Regions from separate parts of the Halobacillus sp. SY10 genome, predicted to be linked through region 2. Evidence: predicted binding sites of a transcription regulator. Region 2 holds the regulator's gene; each other region holds the start of a gene.
The links. Region 2 encodes LexA, which represses DNA repair genes until DNA is damaged. Its sites were predicted from a motif close to CGAACATATGTTCG; they were not measured.

Region 1 (6,493 bases), 600 kb from region 2:
TGAAACAGTGACTGGTGAGCAAATTTCTGCAGAGGACCTTGGTGGCGCTGGTGTTCATAATTCCTTGAGCGGGAATGCTCACTTGAAAACCTCTGATGAAGCTTCTGCTCTGGATGCGGTCCGGGATCTTGTCAGTTACCTGCCGCAAAACAATGAAGAACTAACCCCTGAAGTTGAAGTGGAAGTTGAAGATGATTTCAGACCTGACATCACGGATAAAATTCCTTTCGATCCGATCCGTCCTTATGACGTACGTATCGTTATCGATGAGTTCGTTGATGAGGACTCCTTTTTCGAAATTCATAAGGACTTTGCAAAAAATATCGTCGTCGGATTTGCGCGTCTGCAAGGGAAGACCGTGGGACTTGTTTGTAATCAGCCTAAATATATGGCTGGCGGCCTTGATATCGACTCTAGTGATAAAGCTGCCCGTTTCATTCGTACGTGTGATTCTTTTAATATCCCTCTCATTACATTTGAAGATGTAACCGGATTCTTCCCAGGCATCAAACAGGAACATGGGGGAATCATCCGCCACGGAGCCAAAATTTTATACGCATATTCCGAAGCCACCGTTCCGAAACTGACGGTCATTACGAGAAAGGCTTATGGAGGAGCCTATGTCGCTTTGAATAGTAAATCGATCGGGGCCGATCTCGTTTATGCCTGGCCAAATGCGGAAATTGCCGTGATGGGTCCTGAAGGCGCGGCAAATATCATTTTTGCCAAAGAAATCAGAGAAAGTGACACACCAGAAGAAACGCGGCAAAATAAAATCAATGAATACAGAGAACGATTCGCAAATCCATACGTAGCCGCAGGACTCGGGATGATCGATGATGTCATTGATCCAAGAGAAACACGGTCAACACTAATCAAAGCACTGGATATGCTGAAGAATAAACACGAAGAACGCCCATATAAAAAACACGGTAACATCCCTCTATAATTGACACCGTCCTCCAGTTCCGCTAACGTACTAAGAGGAATGTGTTTACATATGAAGGAGGAAGACATATATGGTAGCCATTAACAAAGAACGCTTGCTGGAAGAGTTCTTAGAGTTGGTACAAATCGACTCAGAAACAACGCAGGAAGCTGAAATCGCTAAAGTATTAAAAAAGAAATTCGAGGACTTAGGTTTGGAAGTGCTTGAAGATGATGCTGCCTCGATTACTGGTCACGGGGCAAACAACCTGATCTGCAATCTAGAAGGTTCTAAAAAGGACGCAGAGCCGATTTATTTCACTTCCCACATGGATACAGTGGTCCCAGGGAACGGCGTTAAACCTTCTGTAGAAGACGGGTATATCGTAACAGATGGTACGACAATCCTTGGAGCGGATGACAAAGCAGGCGTCGCTGCCATTCTTGAAGCGATCCGTTCTCTTCAGGAACAAAACGTGGAGCATGGTGACCTGCAGTTCGTCATCACCGTAGGAGAAGAAAGCGGTCTTGTTGGCGCGAAGGCTCTGGATGCTTCCATGCTCAAAGCGAAATATGGGTATGCGCTTGACAGTGATGGTCAAGTCGGAAACATTATCGTAGCTGCTCCTACCCAGGCAAAAATCAATGCGATCGTCAAAGGGAAGACGGCTCATGCAGGAGTTGCCCCTGAAAAAGGAATTTCAGCAATCACACTGGCTTCCCGCGCGATTGCTAAAATGCCACTGGGCCGTATCGATGACGAAACAACAGCGAACATCGGACGTTTTGAAGGCGGTCAAAAAACGAATATCGTTTGTGATCACGTAGAGGTCTTAGCCGAAGCCCGTTCTCTAGATCCTGAAAAAATGGAAGCGCAAGTCGAGAAAATGAAGCGAGCGTTCCAAGAAACAGCAGAGGAAATGGGTGGCGAAGTCGAACTCGATGTCGAAATCATGTACCCTGGCTACAAGCAGCAAGCCGGAGACCAGGTCGTTGAAGTCGCACGTTCTGCTGCGAAACGGATCGGCCGCGAAAGTGAACTGCTGACAAGTGGCGGCGGAAGTGATGCCAACGTCATCGCAGGCCACGGCGTACCTACAGTCAACTTGAGTGTAGGATACGAAGAAATCCATACAACCAACGAACGCATGCCTGTGAGCGAGCTTGAAAAAATCACAGAGTTCGTAACAGCGATCGTTGAAGAAGTAGCACAATAACAAAAGTGGACTCCCTGAAATTTCAGGGAGCCTTTTTTTTGATTCACATTACAGTTTTACACATAAGCTCCCGATTGTGGAAGACTCGATTTCGAGACTTTTGTTGAGTGGATGGGGGCGGGGGAGATGACTCGCTTTCCATGGGAGCGCAATGAGCACATACCACGCATCCTTAAAGGAAGCCTTGCCTAGTTGAAATAATGAATGACAATTCCTGGCCATGGATACGGGGTCAGGGAAACGACGATTTGCAGTGCTTTGAATCCGTCAGTAGAAAAACACACACGTTCGTGTCTCCATTCGTTTTTCATGCGGACGTTTCCCAGACCCTGTTCCCACGCCTTATTCGCGCGGGATCTATGGTTAAAACGACTCTATAACGGCGTGTGTGAACAGGTCTTCATTACAAAGCTCGGCAGGTTACTGTTAGAGGGATTTTGAGAACCTCGTATGGTAAAGGGGCGGAGGGAAACGGTGAGACTCCTGTGGGAAGTGCGTGGTAGATGAGACCCCGCAGAGCGTGAGCTCGAGGAGGCTCATCACTCGCCCACGGAAAGCGAACCTTTTCCCGGAGCCCCTAAATTCTCACAATAGTCTCGAAATCGAGTCTTACACAATCCTGCCAGTTAGTTCAATAACACGATTATGAGTTTTATGTATTAGACAAACAATAAATGAAGCGTTGAGGAACAATAATGAAGCTTAGCATGGTATAATAGAGAACAAATGTTCCAATGGAGGAAGAACGTTATGCAGTCCAAATGGTATCCTAAAAAAGGACGCGTCATTTTTCATGTCGATATGAACAGTTTCTATGCATCTGTGGAAGCAGCTTTTGATCCATCATTAAAAGGAAAGCCGCTTGCCATTGCAGGAAACCCTGAAGAAAGACGCGGAATTATTGTCACAAGCAGTTATGAAGCCCGCAAGTACGGGGTTAAAACGACGATGCCTTTAGGAGAGGCGAGAAGGTTGTGCCCTGATTTGATTGTTATGGGGCCGACGTTTGAACGATACCGTACAGCATCAAAAGAGATGTTCAAGATCTTAGCTGATGTGACGCCGCTCGTACAGCCTGTTTCCATTGACGAGGGTTATATGGATATTACCAACTGCGCGGACCAAGGTTCCCCTCCAGAAATAGCCGAACGTATCCAGCAGCGGATTAATGAAGAACTCGATCTTCCATGCAGTATCGGGATAGCTCCAAATAAATTTTTGGCAAAAATGGCTTCTGATATGAAAAAGCCTATGGGAATCACGATCTTACGGAAAAGAGATCTTGAAACAAAATTATGGCCTTTACCGATAGAAGAAATGTACGGAGTCGGGTCGAAAACAGCAGAGAAATTAAGGAAAGTCGGCATAGAAACCATTGGGGATTTAGCCAAACACCCTGTCCTTGAGTTGAAGGGTGTTCTTGGAATCAATGGAGAGCGACTAAAAAATAGAGCGAATGGAATGGATGATCGGCCTGTTGACCCTGAGGCTGTTCATGAATTTAAAAGTATCGGCACATCAACAACGCTTCCACAGGATACGACGGATGACACGGAGGTACAAACGGTCATTCGCAGACTTTCCAATAAAGTGGAAGGTCGGATGAAAAATAAAAAGGTTCTTGCGAGAAATGTGCAGTTGACGATTCGTTATCATGATCGTAAAACAGTGACACGTAGTCGGCAGCTGCAGGAATTCATCCATTCGTCTGAAGATCTTTTTCAAGTGGCGATGCAATTATTCGATGACCACTGGAATCAGCAGCCTGTTCGTCTGCTCGGCGTTACCGCGAGCGACCTGGCGGAGAAATCAGAAGTCAGTCAACAACTTGATCTCTTTAATTTTGAACAATATGCCAGCAAGGAAAAATTGTATCAAACGATTGATGATCTGACTGAGAAATACGGCAAAAACCCTTTCCGTAACCTCAGTAATCCTTCGAACCCCCAGGTGAATACGAGCTTTCAAAAGGACTTTCTCGACGATTTCAAAAAATGATTCCCAGGCATAGCCTCCATTTTCTTTTCCATACTAAAAGGGAAGGGAGGCGTTCTAGAATGGGTAGAGATCGACAAGAGAAAAAGTTGAAAAAATCCGGCAGAGTGGAGTCCGACCGTGATCAGCGCCTAAGTTATCCAGGTGCGACCGCGATGGAGGGGCCTGAAGCAGCTCGTAAACGCAGATAATCAAGGAGGCGGATTTTTATGGGTAGACGCATGGGACCAAAACAACAGGAACAACCGAACTTACCACTAGGGCCGAAACAAGCATACGGGGAACCGGCTCAAGGATCTCATAAAGTGAAAAACAGGCAGCATTCGCGTCAAAAACAAAAATCTTCTCACGATATGTAAGATGAAAAGGCAGCCTTTTTGGCTGTCTTTTTTACTATAAAACATCCAATTATCTCCACAGGAATGATGCTCATATTATCTGGGTTCTTGGACAAAATAATTCTTGAGGAGGTTGAGAATGATGCCAGAACGAATTGTCGCCGTTAGAAAAAACGGGCAAGGTAGCATTGTTGAAATGCAACTGTCGTCAGGACAAGTGATCGATTATAAGCGAGCACATGAAATGGCGCGCAGTGGTGAACTGGAACACGTGAACCTCATTCGAGGCAAAGATGGAGAAGAACATCTGCGCAGTGAACCAGATGGCATTCAATCCAACAACTTGGACAACCTTCCATCTTTCTAATAGAGAACCCAGGCAAAGCCTCGCGCTTGCCTGGGTTTTCTTTATTTCGCTAAAGCTCCCGTTTGTGGAAGACTCAGTTTCGAGACATTTGTTGAGTGGATGGGGGCTGCGGGGAATGGCTCGCTTTCCGCGGGAGCGCGGTGAGCCTCCTCGGACTGCGTCCTGTGGGGTCTCACCAAGCACTTTTTTCCCGCAGGAGTCTCCCCATTCCCCTCCGCCCCTTTACCATAAGAGTATCTCGAAACCACACTTTCAGAATAAGCAGCTTTCCGGCGTAATGAAAGGTAATGGGTTCAACTTACAACCAAGCAGTCATTTTAACCCTAACGCTTGCTATAGAGCGCTTTTTAACTAGAATGCAGTGGTTATGGAAGACGCTCCATTTGTGTATGTGGGTTCGTTATTCACATATATCGAATGGGGTGGTTGGGAAGCTGCGAGACTCCCGTGGGAGAAAGGAGATAGGCGAGATCCCGCAGGACGAAGTCCGAGGAAGCTCGCCACTCCCCCACAGGAAAGCGAGTAGCTTCCCAGCCACCCCTGACGCTCAACACGGCAACGAACCCCCAAAAACATCTCGAAATCGAGTCTTCAAGAATCCTGCCATTTTCTTCAACAACAATAGTGAGTGGGATGATAAATAATGAAATATATACATATAAATATTTCAAAAAGTTATTGACTTCTTTTTTTATTGAGGTACACTAAAAATGAAATAAATGATGTATTTTATTACAAAACTTTTAATTGGAGATGATGATATGGCAATCTTCGCAAATCAAGTCAATAAAACGTATCAGAGCGGAGAAGTGAAAGTTCAGGCGCTGCGCCAGGCGTCATTAGAAGTACCAGATGAAAAAATCGTAACGATTCTTGGGCCTTCAGGGTCAGGAAAATCAACGCTGCTTAATGTCATCGGGGGAATCGACCGTTACGATTCAGGGTCAATCAAAGTAGGAGACACGGTTCTTGATCAATTGAAGGATCGCCAACTTACTGATTACCGACGGAAATTCGTAGGGTTCATTTTTCAGCAGTATAATTTAATTCCAACACTGACCGTCGAAGAAAATGTTGAAGTGGGTCGGGAATTGAGCCAGCAGCCGCTCGACATGAAAGACACGCTTGAAAAAGTAGGCATGTGGGATAAGAAAGATAAATTCCCTTCTCAATTGAGCGGTGGTGAACAGCAGCGTGTCGCAATCGCGAGAGCACTGATTAAAAACCCGCAGATTTTACTTTGTGATGAACCAACAGGCGCCCTTGATGAAGAAACAGGGAAAAATATCTTGAAGTTGTTGAAGTTCGTAAATGAGCAGTACGGCACAACGGTTTTAATTATCACCCATAACCAGGGAATCGGTGAGATGGCTCATTCTGTTATCCGAATGAAAAGCGGTGAAATTATTGATTCCTATGAAAACGAAAATCCTGTCCACCCAGAGAAGGTGACATGGTCATGATTTTAAAGAAATCTGTGTACCGGACTTTAAAAGAAAAGAAATTTCAATATGCCGGGGTGGCCGTTCTTCTTTTACTTGCAGTTATGCTTTATGTATCCTTATCCATGGCCATCACGACACTGGAATCAAGAAATGAAACATTTTCGGAGGACTATAAACAGGAAAGCTTTCATTTTGTAGCTGGTG
Region 2 (6,493 bases):
ATGAAAAAGGCGAACCGACGATGGAATTGAATGATAAAGGCGGCTATTTCGACTTGGCACCGACCGATCTTGGTGAAAACTGCCGTCGTGACATCGTCCTTGAGCTTGAGGAAATGGGCTTTGAAATTGAAGCCTCTCACCATGAAGTCGCTCCAGGTCAGCACGAAATCGACTTTAAATATGCGGATGCCGTCAAGCACTGTGATGATATTCAAACATTCAAACTTGTCGTCAAAACGATAGCACGTCAACATGGCTTGCATGCAACGTTCATGCCTAAGCCGTTGTTTGGCGTGAATGGATCTGGTATGCACGCGAACATGTCTCTTTTCAACGAAAAGGGTAATGCTTTCTTTGATGAGAAAGGGAAGGAACAACTGTCAGAAGTGGCTTACCAGTTTACAGCAGGCATCATCAAGCATGCAACGAACTTCACAGCCGTGACAAACCCTACTGTCAACTCTTACAAGCGTCTTGTACCAGGGTATGAGGCTCCATGTTATGTAGCATGGTCCGGTCAGAACCGTAGTCCGCTCGTACGTGTTCCAACATCCCGTGGTTTGAGCACAAGAATCGAAGTTCGGAGTGTGGATCCATCAGCGAACCCATACATGGCGATGGCAGTCCTTCTTGCTGCTGGACTTGATGGTGTGGAAAATAAACTGGAAGCACCAGCTCCTGTCGATCGGAACATTTACGTGATGGATAAGAAAGAGCGTGAAGCACACGGAGTTAAAGACCTACCTGCTACTTTGTATGATGCATTGGAAGAGCTGCATCAAGATCCAATCATGGTAGAAGCTCTCGGCGAACACCTATTTGAACATTTCATCGAAGCGAAAGAAATTGAATGGGATATGTTCCGTACACAGGTTCATCCCTGGGAACGCGAACAATATTTACAGACGTATTAAACCTTAAAACCCTTGAAGCTAATAGCTTCAAGGGTTTTTCTTTGCCTCACGGAACAATTTGAATGGGGTGAAGATAATTCCAAGATTTTGGTCGTATACTTTGGGGGATGTGTTACATATAATGTTAGTAAGAACAAACGTTCCTGTTATGGAGGTGTCACCAATGGAAGCATTAATCCAACGTTCAAAACTCGAAAAGATGAAGTTGGAATGGATCTATATCAACCACAAAGGCGATTTGTCTCAACGGGTGGTTAGAGTGGTCGACATTCAGGATGAATATGTAATTGCTTACTGCTATGAACGAAAACAAGTGAGAACGTTCAGAAAAAATAATATATTGTCTGTATTTCCTTTAACCTCCATCCGGAAAAGTTATGGAGCATGACAAAAAATAAAGAAAGAGGCGAGTTTAACAAAACTCGCCTCTTTCAATTAATGTACGGTTCTGTATAGACCGACGACTTTCCCTAAAATGGATACGTCCTGTAATAGGATTGGTTCCATTGTTGCGTTTTCAGGCTGTAAACGAACGTGATTTCTTTCCTTGAAGAATCGTTTTACAGTTGCTTCTTCATCTTCTGTCATCGCCACGACGATGTCACCGTTCTGAGCGGTTTGCTGTTGTCTGACGATGACCATGTCGCCGTCTAGAATTCCTGCCTCAATCATACTTTCCCCTTGGACGATCAGGACGAACGTGTTGTCATCCGATCCTGCGAGTGTATCTGGAAGCGGGACATATTCTTCGATATTCTCTACAGCTGTAATCGGGGAACCGGCCGTGACTTTACCGATTACTGGAGCGTAGGAGGCTTCACTTCTCGGAATACTGTGATCTTCTTCCAATTCAATTACTTCAATGGCACGAGGTTTCGTCGGATCGCGTCTAATATAGCCTTTTTTCTCTAATCTGGATAAGTGACCATGTACTGTTGAACTTGAAGCGAGACCAACGGATTGACCGATCTCCCTTACGGATGGTGGATATCCTTTCATTAAAACCTGTTCTTTAATAAAATCTAGTATTTCCTGCTGCCGTTTTGAAAGTTTACTCATAGATTAGCACCTCGTACATAGGATTATAGTAACCACATTGTACCACTTATGATTCAAAAATACAAACACGCGTTCGAAAAAAACCATTGACAAGAACCTGTGTTCGTATATAATAAAATTAACAAACGCGAACACAGGTTCTTAAGAACGTTCGTTCTATGAAAACGGAGGGGTTATGTATGTTTAACAAATTATCGAAGCTGGACTACACCTACATTATTCTTTTTATTGTTAGTTTTATCATTCTCTATTATTCTATGGTCACAGCTGTTTAATAGAGAAAGAGAGAGGAACATTCAATTGAAGGTGATTTTATACTGCAGGGTAAGTACGGAAAAAGAAGCTCAAGTGACATCATTAAACCGCCAAAGAACCGAGTTGACTTCAATGGCAGAGAGTCACGAATTTGAAGTTGTGGAATGTATTGAAGAACAAGCGAGTGGTTACGATATTGAGCGGGACGGGATCTTCCGTATGCTGGAATATTTTTCTTCCGGGCGTGCGGAAGCTCTGGTGATTCAGGATGAGACTCGATTGGGACGTGGGAATACGAAAATCGCATTGTTTCATCAATTGAATCGGTTGAATATTAAGGTGTATTCTTTATCAAATCAGGGAGAGTTGCAGTTATCAGAGTCGGATTCTATGGTTTTACAGATTGTGGGGATCGTAGAGGAATACCAGAGAAAAATACATAATATGAAAATACGCCGGGGAATGAGAAAAGCTGTTGAGGGCGGCTATGACCCATCAATCAATTTATCCAATCGGGACCAGGCGCCAGGTCGTGAGAGAATCGAATTTCCTATTGAAGAAGTGGTCCGGTTAAGGAAAAATGAGCTGACGTTTAAAGATATCGCTGCGACACTAAGAGGCCTTGGATATGATGTATCGAAGGCTACGGTTCATCGCAGATACAAGGAATACCTATCGCTTGAAAAAGAAGAAGAATCACGGTAATATATAGTTTAAGGACAAGGATCTGTGGATTTCTTGTCTTTTTCATGTTTTTACGATCCAGACTATGAGTAAAGGAGAAGGATCTATGTTATCTAAAGAAAAAATTAATCGTATAAATGAACTAGCGAATAAATCCAAGCAGGAAGAACTTTCGAAGGAAGAAAAAGCGGAACAGCAGAAACTGCGTCAGGAATACTTGAAAAATGCTCGTCAATCTTTCAAGAATCAGCTGAAAGGAGTTACCGTCATCGACCCGAATGGGGATGACGTGACACCTAAGAAGCTCCGTCAAATGCAGGAAAACGAAAAAAAGAACTAATTTTTAAATCTCCGTGTTCGATAATTTTCGAATGCGGTTTTTTTGTTTAAAACCCTTAATAAGGGGGAAATTAGGTGGGAGGTTGTGCAAAGATTTCGCACAACGCTTGTTTCAAAATGAATTTCATTATAGGATAATACATGGTACATATACCTGAAACGAAAGGGGAATGTTGAACATGGCAAACAGCCTTGAACAAACATCAATCAATACGATTAGAACTTTAACAATCGATGCAGTAGAAAAAGCAAACTCCGGACACCCGGGGATGCCGATGGGTGCAGCACCGATGGCATATACGCTATGGACTCAGTTCATGGATCATAATCCGAAAAACTCGAACTGGTTCGACCGCGACCGTTTCGTCCTATCTGCTGGACACGGATCTATGCTTCTTTACAGCTTGCTCCACTTATCCGGTTATAACGTGACGATGGACGACCTTAAGTCCTTCCGTCAATGGGATTCCAAAACCCCTGGTCACCCAGAGTTTGGTCACACAGACGGTGTAGAAGCAACTACAGGTCCCCTTGGACAAGGTATTGCAATGGCGACCGGAATGGCAATGGCTGAAGCTCACCTTGCAGCGAAATATAACCGTGAAGGTTATAATGTCGTTGACCATTACACTTATTCCATTTGTGGTGACGGGGACTTGATGGAAGGGGTATCCCAGGAATCAGCTTCTCTTGCCGGTCACCTTGGTCTAGGTAAATTGATCGTTCTTTATGATTCCAATGATATTTCTCTTGATGGCGACCTTGATCGTTCCTTCAGCGAGAGTGTTGAAAAGCGCTATGAAGCCTATGGATGGCAGGTGATTCGCGTAGAGGATGGTACGAACACAGAGGATATTGCTCAGGCACTTGAGAAAGCAAAAGCGAATACAGATCAACCAACAATGATCGAAGTGAAAACGGTTATTGGGTATGGATCTCCTAATAAATCTGGTAAGTCTGCCTCCCACGGTGCTCCTTTAGGAGAAGAGGAAGGAACGGCAGCTAAACAGTTCTACAAGTGGGATCACGAGCCATTCCACGTACCTGAAGAGGTCTATCAGGACTTTAAAGAAAAGGTTCAGCAAAATGGTCAGGATAAAGAAGAATCCTGGAACAACCTAATAGCTCAGTACAAAGAAGCACATCCAGAGCTTGCGGAAGAGTTTGAGCGTGCGATTCGCGGAGAGCTTCCTGAAGGCTGGGATCAAAGTCTTCCAACTTATCAGGTGGGCGAAGACAGCCCTGCGACACGCGCAGCTTCTGGAGATGCGATCAACGCTCTTTCAAAAGCTATCCCTAACTTCTTTGGTGGTAGTGCCGACCTTGCAGGTTCAAATAAAACGGCCGTCAAAGATGAAGAAGACTTTTCACGTAACAACTACGCAGGTCGAAACATCTGGTTCGGAGTTCGTGAATTTGCCATGGCGGCTGCCTTAAACGGAATGGGTCTTCATGGTGGACTTAACGTATATGCGGGTACATTCTTTGTCTTCAGTGACTACCTGCGTCCAGCGGTCCGCTTGTCCGCTCTGCAAAACCTACCTGTGAACTACGTCTTCACTCATGACTCTGTTGCCGTTGGAGAAGATGGTCCGACGCACGAACCTGTGGAACAATTGGCTTCTCTTCGTGCGATGCCAAACCTTTCCGTCCTTCGTCCTGCGGATGGGAACGAAACCAATGCGGCATGGAGACTTGCTTTAGAGTCTGAATCGACTCCAACAGCACTTGTCCTAACTCGCCAAGGGTTACCGACCCTTCAAGGTACAGAGGAACTTGCATACGAAGGAATGAAGAAAGGGGCGTACATCCTTAGCGATTCCGATAAAGAAGAGCCGGATGCGATCCTACTTGCTTCAGGTTCTGAAGTACAATTGATTGTTGAAGCTCAAGCGGAATTGAAGAAGAATGGTTACGACGTCCGTGTTGTCAGTGTACCTTCCTTCGATCGCTTTGAAGCTCAGCCTAAAGAATACAAAGAACAAGTCCTTCCTTCTTCTGTCCGCAAACGTCTGGCAGTTGAAATGGGCGCATCGTTCGGTTGGGACCGTTATGTAGGTTTGGATGGTTCCGTCATCGGAATCGACAAGTTCGGTGCTTCTGCTCCAGGGAATACTGTGATTGAGAACTATGGTTTCACTGTAGAAAACGTAGTGAAGCATGCGGAAAACTTGATGAAATAAACTAGGGAGAAGCTGCCTGTTCCTAAGGCAGCTTCTTTTTATGCCGTGAATTTCAATCTGCTCTTGAAAATTCGCGGTAAATAGTAGGGACAACCATTTTCGATTTCCCTGCTCTATGTGATATAATAGGCATAAGAATGATTGTTGTCTCTGGTACGGTCATCGTCGTTCCTAGAAGATGAGATCCTTTTTTCATGTGGGAGGCTTTTGCTTATCTAATGAACGGTTGATTCGTTTAGTAGCGTCTGGATTACGGTCATATTGAAACGACTATTGTATTCTAGAGAACGTTTTACTATACTGTTATGGGAGACAACACGAAGGAGGAAGACGAAGTCATGACATTGGGGATCGTTTGGGTCATCATCATTGCTTTATTGACTCTTGTCGGTGGTGCAGCTCTAGGCTTCTTCATCGCAAGAAAGTATATGATGAACTATTTGAAAAAGAACCCGCCAATTAACGAACAAATGTTACGCACACTGATGATGCAGATGGGCCAGAAGCCGTCTCAGAAGAAAATCAATCAGATGATGCGTTCAATGAACAATCAAATGAAATAATGACACTAAGCCTTCTTTCGCGAATGAAAGAAGGCTTTCTCTATGGGAACTTCTGTAGATGTTCACAAGATAAACATCGTGTTAGGCCTGAAGCTTTGATACAATAGGAGGCGACTATGAATGAAGGTGTGATGATTGAATGGATGTGAATCTTTTCCTTGCTTTTGGAGCAGGGTTTTTATCATTTATATCCCCGTGTGTATTTCCTCTGTACCCTGCATTCCTTTCCTATATTACTGGGATGAGTGTGCATGAATTAAAAGAAGACAATGGGATGTTGAAAAGAGCAAGTTTGATCCATACGGTTTTATTCTTATTAGGATTTACGACGATTTTTTTGATCTTAGGATTTTCAGGGTCGTTTTTTGCACAGTTTTTCATACAATATGAATCCGTGATCCGACGTTTAGGATCCATTCTGATTATTTTCTTCGGATTTGTTATTATTGGCGTATTCAACTTTGATTTTTTAATGAAAGACCGGAAGATAACTTTC
Region 3 (6,493 bases), 1.8 Mb from region 2:
TAGGAGTATAAAAGGATGCGATCATTTTTCAGAACGACTTATCGATGGACGATCCGCGGTATGAAACTCGCCGTCTTCGGGACAATCGTAGGGATTGTCGGAATTATCGGCGTGTTGATCTATGCCATCACTCAGGGACCTCCATCGTTGATGACTGAACAGAATACCGTCTTCTATGGGACAGACGGGGAAATCATAGGAGAAGAGCAAGGGGCCGAAGAACGTTACTGGATTAACATAGAGGAAATGCCCGAATCTATCAAAGACGCTACCCTTGCCATTGAAGACCGGCGTTTCTATAACCACTTCGGTTTCGATGTGAAGCGAATTGCAGCAGCGGCACTTACGGATCTTAAGCAGATGAGAATGGCCGAGGGGGCCAGCACCATCACCCAGCAGTATGCAAGAAACTTATACCTTTCCCATGATAAAACATGGAAGCGGAAACTAAACGAAGCTCTCTATGCCCTACGATTAGAAATTTTTTATAACAAAGATGAAATATTGGAAGGTTATTTGAACACCATCTATTACGGCCACGGGGCTTATGGAATTGAAGCTGCCAGCCGGCAATATTTCAATAAACACGCGGCTGATCTTACTTTGACAGAAGCTTCCATGTTAGCAGGCATTCCTAAAGGCCCAACCTATTATTCACCACTGGCGAACGCTGAACGAGCAGAAGCAAGACAACAACAAATCTTAGCTGAAATGGAACAGAACGGCTATATCACTTCCTCTGAAAAAAGAGCAGCCGTAGAAGCGAGCATCTCCTATGCTGACGGTGAAGAAGATGCCACCCAGGAGATTGCTCCCTATTTTCAGGACCAAGTCGTTACAGAAGCGGCTCAGCTGCTTGAAGTAGACAGAGAAAGTGTCCAGACAGGCGGCTATCATATTCACACCACGCTGATTGAAGAGCATCAACGGATTTTGGAAGAGCAGGTGAAAAGAAACATTCCAGGGAGTGAAGAAATCCAAGTCGCATCTGCTGTTATGAACAGCCATTCTGGAGCAATTACGGCCCTTGTCGGTGGTAAAGATTATGGAGAAAGTCCGTTCAATAGAGCCACTCAGGCGAAACGTTCCGTCGGTTCAACCATCAAACCTTTTCTGTATTATGCAGCGCTCGCGGAAGGGTACTCCCCTGTCACGATGAAAGAGACGCAGCCTGTTGAAATTGAGGTAGAAGGTAAAACGGAACCCTATGTTCCATCCAATTTCAATGGCCAATATGCAGAAGAACCGATTTCCATGGCTCAAGCCCTTGCCGTTTCCGATAATATTTATGCGGTGAAAACCCACATGGATATCGGACCGGAAAAGCTCGGGAAAACGATGAAGACGTTCGGTGTAGAAGAAACGTTCAAGCCCCATCCTTCCCTTGCCTTAGGATACTCCTCCATATCCCTTTTCGATATGGTCAGTGCCTATGGGAAAATGGTGAAAGGAACAGAATCCATCGAGGGCCATACAATCGCTAAAATTACCGACCGACACGGGAATGTTCTGTATGAATACCAACCGGCTTACAATAAAGACGATGCTGTCGATCGAGTACGGGCGTTCACTGTGACCCATATGATGACAGGGATGTTCGATCCGATCTTAGATGCCGATTATGCATCGGTTACAGGTACTCCAATTAAAGGGAAGCTGACACGCATGTATGGAGGGAAATCCGGAACCACCGACAATGATAGCTGGATGATCGGATTCAGCCCTCAGTACGTCTCCGGTGTATGGGTCGGATATGATGAAGGCAGTAAGCCGCTCAAAGACTTCAACGACCATCGGTATGCGAAAGCCATCTGGGCCGATACGATGGAGAAAATACACGAGACAGAACCTACAGCAGCCTTCATCCCGCCCCCAGGGGTGAAAGGGGTCTACATCGACCCGGAAACCGGCTATGTCGCAGGTCCCAACTGTCCGCAGGAACGGTTAGTTTACATGGAAGAATCTGATATTCCTGAGGATGTTTGTGGCGGAGACGAAAGCAAGGATGTTGATGATGAATTCAAAGATGATCCTTGGTTCAAAGATGTAGTGGACTGGTTCTTTTAATGCGATTCTCGGTTCTTTGGTGCGATTCATGCTCTCTTTGGCGCGATTCATGCTCTCTTTGGCGCGATTCATGCTCTCTTTGGCGCGATTCATGCTCTCTTTGGCGCGATTCATGCTCTCTTTGGCGCGATTCATGCTCTCTTTGGCGCGATTCATGCTCTCTTTGGCGCGATTCATGCTCTCTTTGGCGCGATTCATGCTCTCTTTGGCGCGAAAGGTCATCCTCACAACGGATGACCTTTCGCTTTTTTTAACTGCTTTATCACACAATAAAAAAAGACAGAGAAAACGACCGGGGGAACCGGTCGCTTTCTCTGTCCTAGTAAACATGTATAATCCATGTGTTACTTAATATATTACCCTAATCGCTGATTCGTCAAGATTGGGCGTCTGAATTCTTACACTTTTTTCATGAACATTTTGTGAACAAATCGTGAACACCTTACAAAATGGCAAGGTCAGCGATATCATCCAGGGGAATGCGGATCTTCTCTTTCGTCTGTCCATCAACCCCTGATACGGTGTGATTATTACGGTTCACATGGGTCACCTTCATCCTTATATCTTCATACTCGAAACCATTGTGGACTCTAACCTGGACAGTAAGATTGTCCGTTAGTGCCCTCTGCAAAAGAAAGTCAATCTCGACAGCTTTCTGCTCATCCATAATTCCTTTTTCTACCCGCTGATCTTCTTTCCAAAGTTTTTTCACCATCTCTACATGCTCCGGTAACATGAGCGATGTCCACTTGATCGTCCCGCGATCACGATTCCGGTTATCCATCATTGGCTCCCTCCACCACGAACGTTTGTTCTTATTCTATCATAAAAGAGGGAATCGTAAACTGGAATTTTCATACTTAGCTAAATGGGCGTCTCTCTTGTCTAGAAAAAGGAGTGTACGCTTTATCCTACTCCATTTCTTTGTTACCTGCGTTTGCCTTCTTCTGATAACCGAACACAAAAATACAACTCACATAGATCACGAACGCGCCTGAAACAAACCATAACCCTGATGTTAAATACTCATGTTCTGCATAAAAAGACCATTTAAACAGGAAATGAAGAATTCCTGAAATCAACCCCACAAGAGCAATCACAAAGTGAAATACTACATCATCTTCTAAAATCCTTTTCATAGGATCCACTCCTTTCTTTTACAAAAAAAATCAAATGAGAAAGAGGGAAACCCAGCAGATTCCCCTCTCTTCATAACGATGCTATGAGCTTGCAATCATGAATTATTGTACACCTAGAGAGTCTTTCAATTCCTGTGCTGTGTTCTCCCATAGTTCTGGTTTGAAATCACGCAAATATCCTCCGAGCAGCTTTTTCGACTTTTCATCAAGATGATCGACGACAAAGCGACCCTTCAAGGATTTATCCATGTGGTTCACGTGTTCAGGCATCAATTTGTATCCGCGCTTGATGGACCTGTCCACGACAATCTCACTGGCAGCTACGCCGTGGTAACACGGTCTTCCTTCCTGGTAATCCACCGTTACCCATGCGATCCAATATTTCAGTCCGTTTTTAACGACTTCACGGTCGGTAATGAACTTGATCCGTTTTTCTACTTTACTACGCGCGTGAAGCGCACCCATATCGACATAAGCTTCGTCTTCATTCGGGTCCACAATGACCGGGGTCATGTTCTCCAAACTGATGGAACCGACACCATATCCTCCATGACCATCGGTCGAATCATCTTTAATGATTGTGAATTGGTTCTTCTTTTTATCGTTGCTTTCACCTTTGTTTTTAAATTGATCGAACTCTTTCATAAAGCGATCCTCCTCTTCAATCGTCCTCTTATTTTGTCCCATTTTAACATACAAAACAGTTCTTGTTAGAAGAGATGCTTCATGATTCATTGGTCAAACGTTTGTTTAACCTGCTCGTATTCCTTTTTCAGCATGGAAAACACGACGGTATCCTGAAATCTCTCTCCATCAAAATCTGTTTCCCTTAATACTCCCTCTTCCCGGAAGCCAAACTTATTCAAGAGCCTGCGTGATCCCTCATTTTCAGCAAAAATGTCTCCGACAATCCGGTTCAGATTCAGTGTGTCGAACGCATAGGGGAGAACATTAAGTAAAACTTCTGTCATGATGCCTGCCTTTTGGTACTTTGGATGAATGACCGCTCCCATTTCTGCTTTCCTATGCCAAAGATTCCATTTGTGAAAACGGAAAAAGCCAATACATTCCCCTTCTTCGTTCTCAATCACCCATGGTATTTCTTTATGCTTACGAAAGCCAGCCAGTCTTTCTTCTACGTAAACTTCCATCTCCTTCAAAAACAGAACGGGGTGAGGAGTGATGTATTTCATCGTATCCGGCCGGCTCATGAATTGGAACAAGGAGGGTGCGTCGGATATTTTTAAACCTCTCATCTTTATCTTTTCCATTACAAACACAGGAATATGATTCATATAGACTTTCTCCTGTCCCTGTGATCGTCTCGGGAATCAGATCCGCCTGTTTGTTTCGAACTTTGAACGAAGACAAAATCCGCTTCCTTGAGTGAATCATCTTTTTCTCTATGCGTTTCTTTTCTACGGAACACCCTCTTGAGCCATGTGTTCTGTTCTACAGGTACTCCCACACGACGTTGCTGCACTTCCTTAATCCCCTGGATGATCAACTGCATCGAGACAATGATTGCCATGAAACAAAGAAGTGTAGGGATAATGAGCCACCAACGCCCTGTCATCAACGAATCTTTGGCTGCTCCGATCATCCCGGACCATTCATAGGTGGTACTCGTTGGTGGGTCTGCCACAAAATCATAGCTTACTTTTGTCCCTCCAAAATAAATGTCAAATACGCCAAGGTGAATGAAAATAAGCAACGTTTGGATAAACTGCTGGCCAAAAATAATCCCCATTCTGGCACTTAAATGCGGCATCAAATGCTTCCACAACAGATGAACAGAACTGCCTCCAAGCACCTTTGTACTTGTTACGAACTCTTCTTTCATAATCAACTTCATTTCATTGCCGAACAACGTTATCACAAGCGGAACAGCTAAAAGTGTCAAAATGATCCCCTGATAAAGGATCCTCTCTATTTCTGTCGTCGTAAACCCACCAGGAGGCATCCATAACACCGGCTTCAATAGCAAAAAGGCAATGATGGTCATCGGTAAAAAATGCATGCTGTCTACGAATTTTTCAAAAACCAGCTGTACCCTTTTCGGTAGAAAGAAAGCATAAGGAATAGCTAAAAGGAAGCCAATACCCATTCGTAAGAAAGCAATCACAAGACCGAAAATGATCGTGTATTTCGCACCGACAATGATTTGGTCAAACACGCTAAAACCAAGAGCATCGGTACCCAAAAATACATACTCCGGCGTGTGGGGCATCGAACTGACTAATGTCCCTTCATCATCGTAGATCAGTCGATGCTGATCGATCAGCGGCTCTGCGGTCATGGTATAAGCGATACTGATAATGATAGCTCCCGTAATGACTGTAAAACCTAAGAGAAACTTTATATTTTTAAAATGAGCCCCGATTTCTGACAACGCATGAGAAAGCCACCCTCTGCCCCCTTTGAAAGAGACGCCTCCTACAAAACTGTTCATACGTGTAGCGACTTCTACGGACTTCTTTTCATCCTTAAAAAGGAACAGTTCTGTGCCTTGATAGATGATATAAAAAGGTGTAAATAGCATGAAAAGGATAAAACTTGAAACGATCGGCCGAAAATCATCGAGAAATGCCGTCGTAATCCCATTCATATTGAAGATATATTCAATGATTAACAGACTCGACAACGCCCCCCATACAATGATTTTCGAATGGTAGAACGTACTTTTCCCGATGTTCCGAAGGGTATGTACACACAAAATGGCCGCTTTCTCCAACCCTTTTCCCTTGGCCATTTGTATATAAGACTTCGTCCATTCTTCTTCGATCAATGCGAGGATGATTTTGTACATCGTCACCATAGGCAGGACAGCAATGGCAAACATCGGAAGCAGGTAGACTTTATCCTGTCCGAGAGATGCAAAGGAAATAAGCAGGATTTCCGTCTGTTTATAAAACCAAACGATGAACAACTGTAAAGAAAAAGCCAACAATAAATCGGGTACGCTCTCGAGCAAGCCAAGAATACGGTCGACGACTGAACGCAGCCACTTCGGTAAAAAAACAGTGAAGAATGCACCTGCAAATGCGAGAACGAAACCTAATAAAATACCACCAAAGAAGACGGTCATAGAGTATTGATAAGGGTCCCATAAGTATTCCAGAATTGGTACAGGGCGTCCCTTGAATAAATAGGTCCACTCTCCCGGATTCACTACGGAGGCAAGCAAATGATTCAACTCTTTTATGTAATTTCCCAGATCTAAAAATGCTCCTTGCCTGAACAAAGCCGGCGTAGTACTAACCAATAGAATACCAACGACACCGAAC

Region 1: a site for LexA is predicted at 2,864-2,877, ahead of ACJA3J_RS13745 (DNA polymerase IV). Genes of this name have one in related genera too.
Region 3: a site for LexA is predicted at 2,870-2,883, ahead of ACJA3J_RS19505 (YolD-like family protein). Genes of this name have one in related genera too.

Annotation. Positions count from the first base shown of each region.
Region 1 covers NZ_CP174345.1:2,680,155-2,686,647, reverse strand. The annotation lists gene ACJA3J_RS13760 (acyl-CoA carboxylase subunit beta) at 1-949, shown strand, start outside; gene ACJA3J_RS13755 (M20/M25/M40 family metallo-hydrolase) at 1,020-2,144, shown strand; gene ACJA3J_RS13750 (hypothetical protein) at 2,333-2,455, opposite strand; gene ACJA3J_RS13745 (DNA polymerase IV) at 2,895-4,142, shown strand; gene ACJA3J_RS13740 (YpzI family protein) at 4,202-4,330, shown strand; gene ACJA3J_RS13735 (small acid-soluble spore protein P) at 4,349-4,498, shown strand; gene ACJA3J_RS13730 (DUF3892 domain-containing protein) at 4,620-4,844, shown strand; gene ACJA3J_RS13725 (ABC transporter ATP-binding protein) at 5,606-6,307, shown strand; gene ACJA3J_RS13720 (FtsX-like permease family protein) at 6,304-6,493, shown strand, end outside.
Region 2 covers NZ_CP174345.1:2,084,925-2,091,417, forward strand. The annotation lists gene glnA (type I glutamate--ammonia ligase) at 1-914, shown strand, start outside; gene ACJA3J_RS10640 (hypothetical protein) at 1,078-1,302, shown strand; gene lexA (transcriptional repressor LexA) at 1,350-1,973, opposite strand; gene ACJA3J_RS10650 (recombinase family protein) at 2,274-2,933, shown strand; gene ACJA3J_RS10655 (DUF896 domain-containing protein) at 3,019-3,252, shown strand; gene tkt (transketolase) at 3,431-5,434, shown strand; gene ACJA3J_RS10665 (YneF family protein) at 5,773-5,997, shown strand; gene ACJA3J_RS10670 (cytochrome c biogenesis CcdA family protein) at 6,137-6,493, shown strand, end outside.
Region 3 covers NZ_CP174345.1:3,856,099-3,862,591, forward strand. The annotation lists gene ACJA3J_RS19500 (transglycosylase domain-containing protein) at 16-2,067, shown strand; gene ACJA3J_RS19505 (YolD-like family protein) at 2,510-2,854, opposite strand; gene ACJA3J_RS19510 (hypothetical protein) at 2,979-3,206, opposite strand; gene ACJA3J_RS19515 (YwhD family protein) at 3,309-3,851, opposite strand; gene ACJA3J_RS19520 (GNAT family N-acetyltransferase) at 3,938-4,501, opposite strand; gene ACJA3J_RS19525 (ABC transporter permease subunit) at 4,498-6,493, opposite strand, start outside.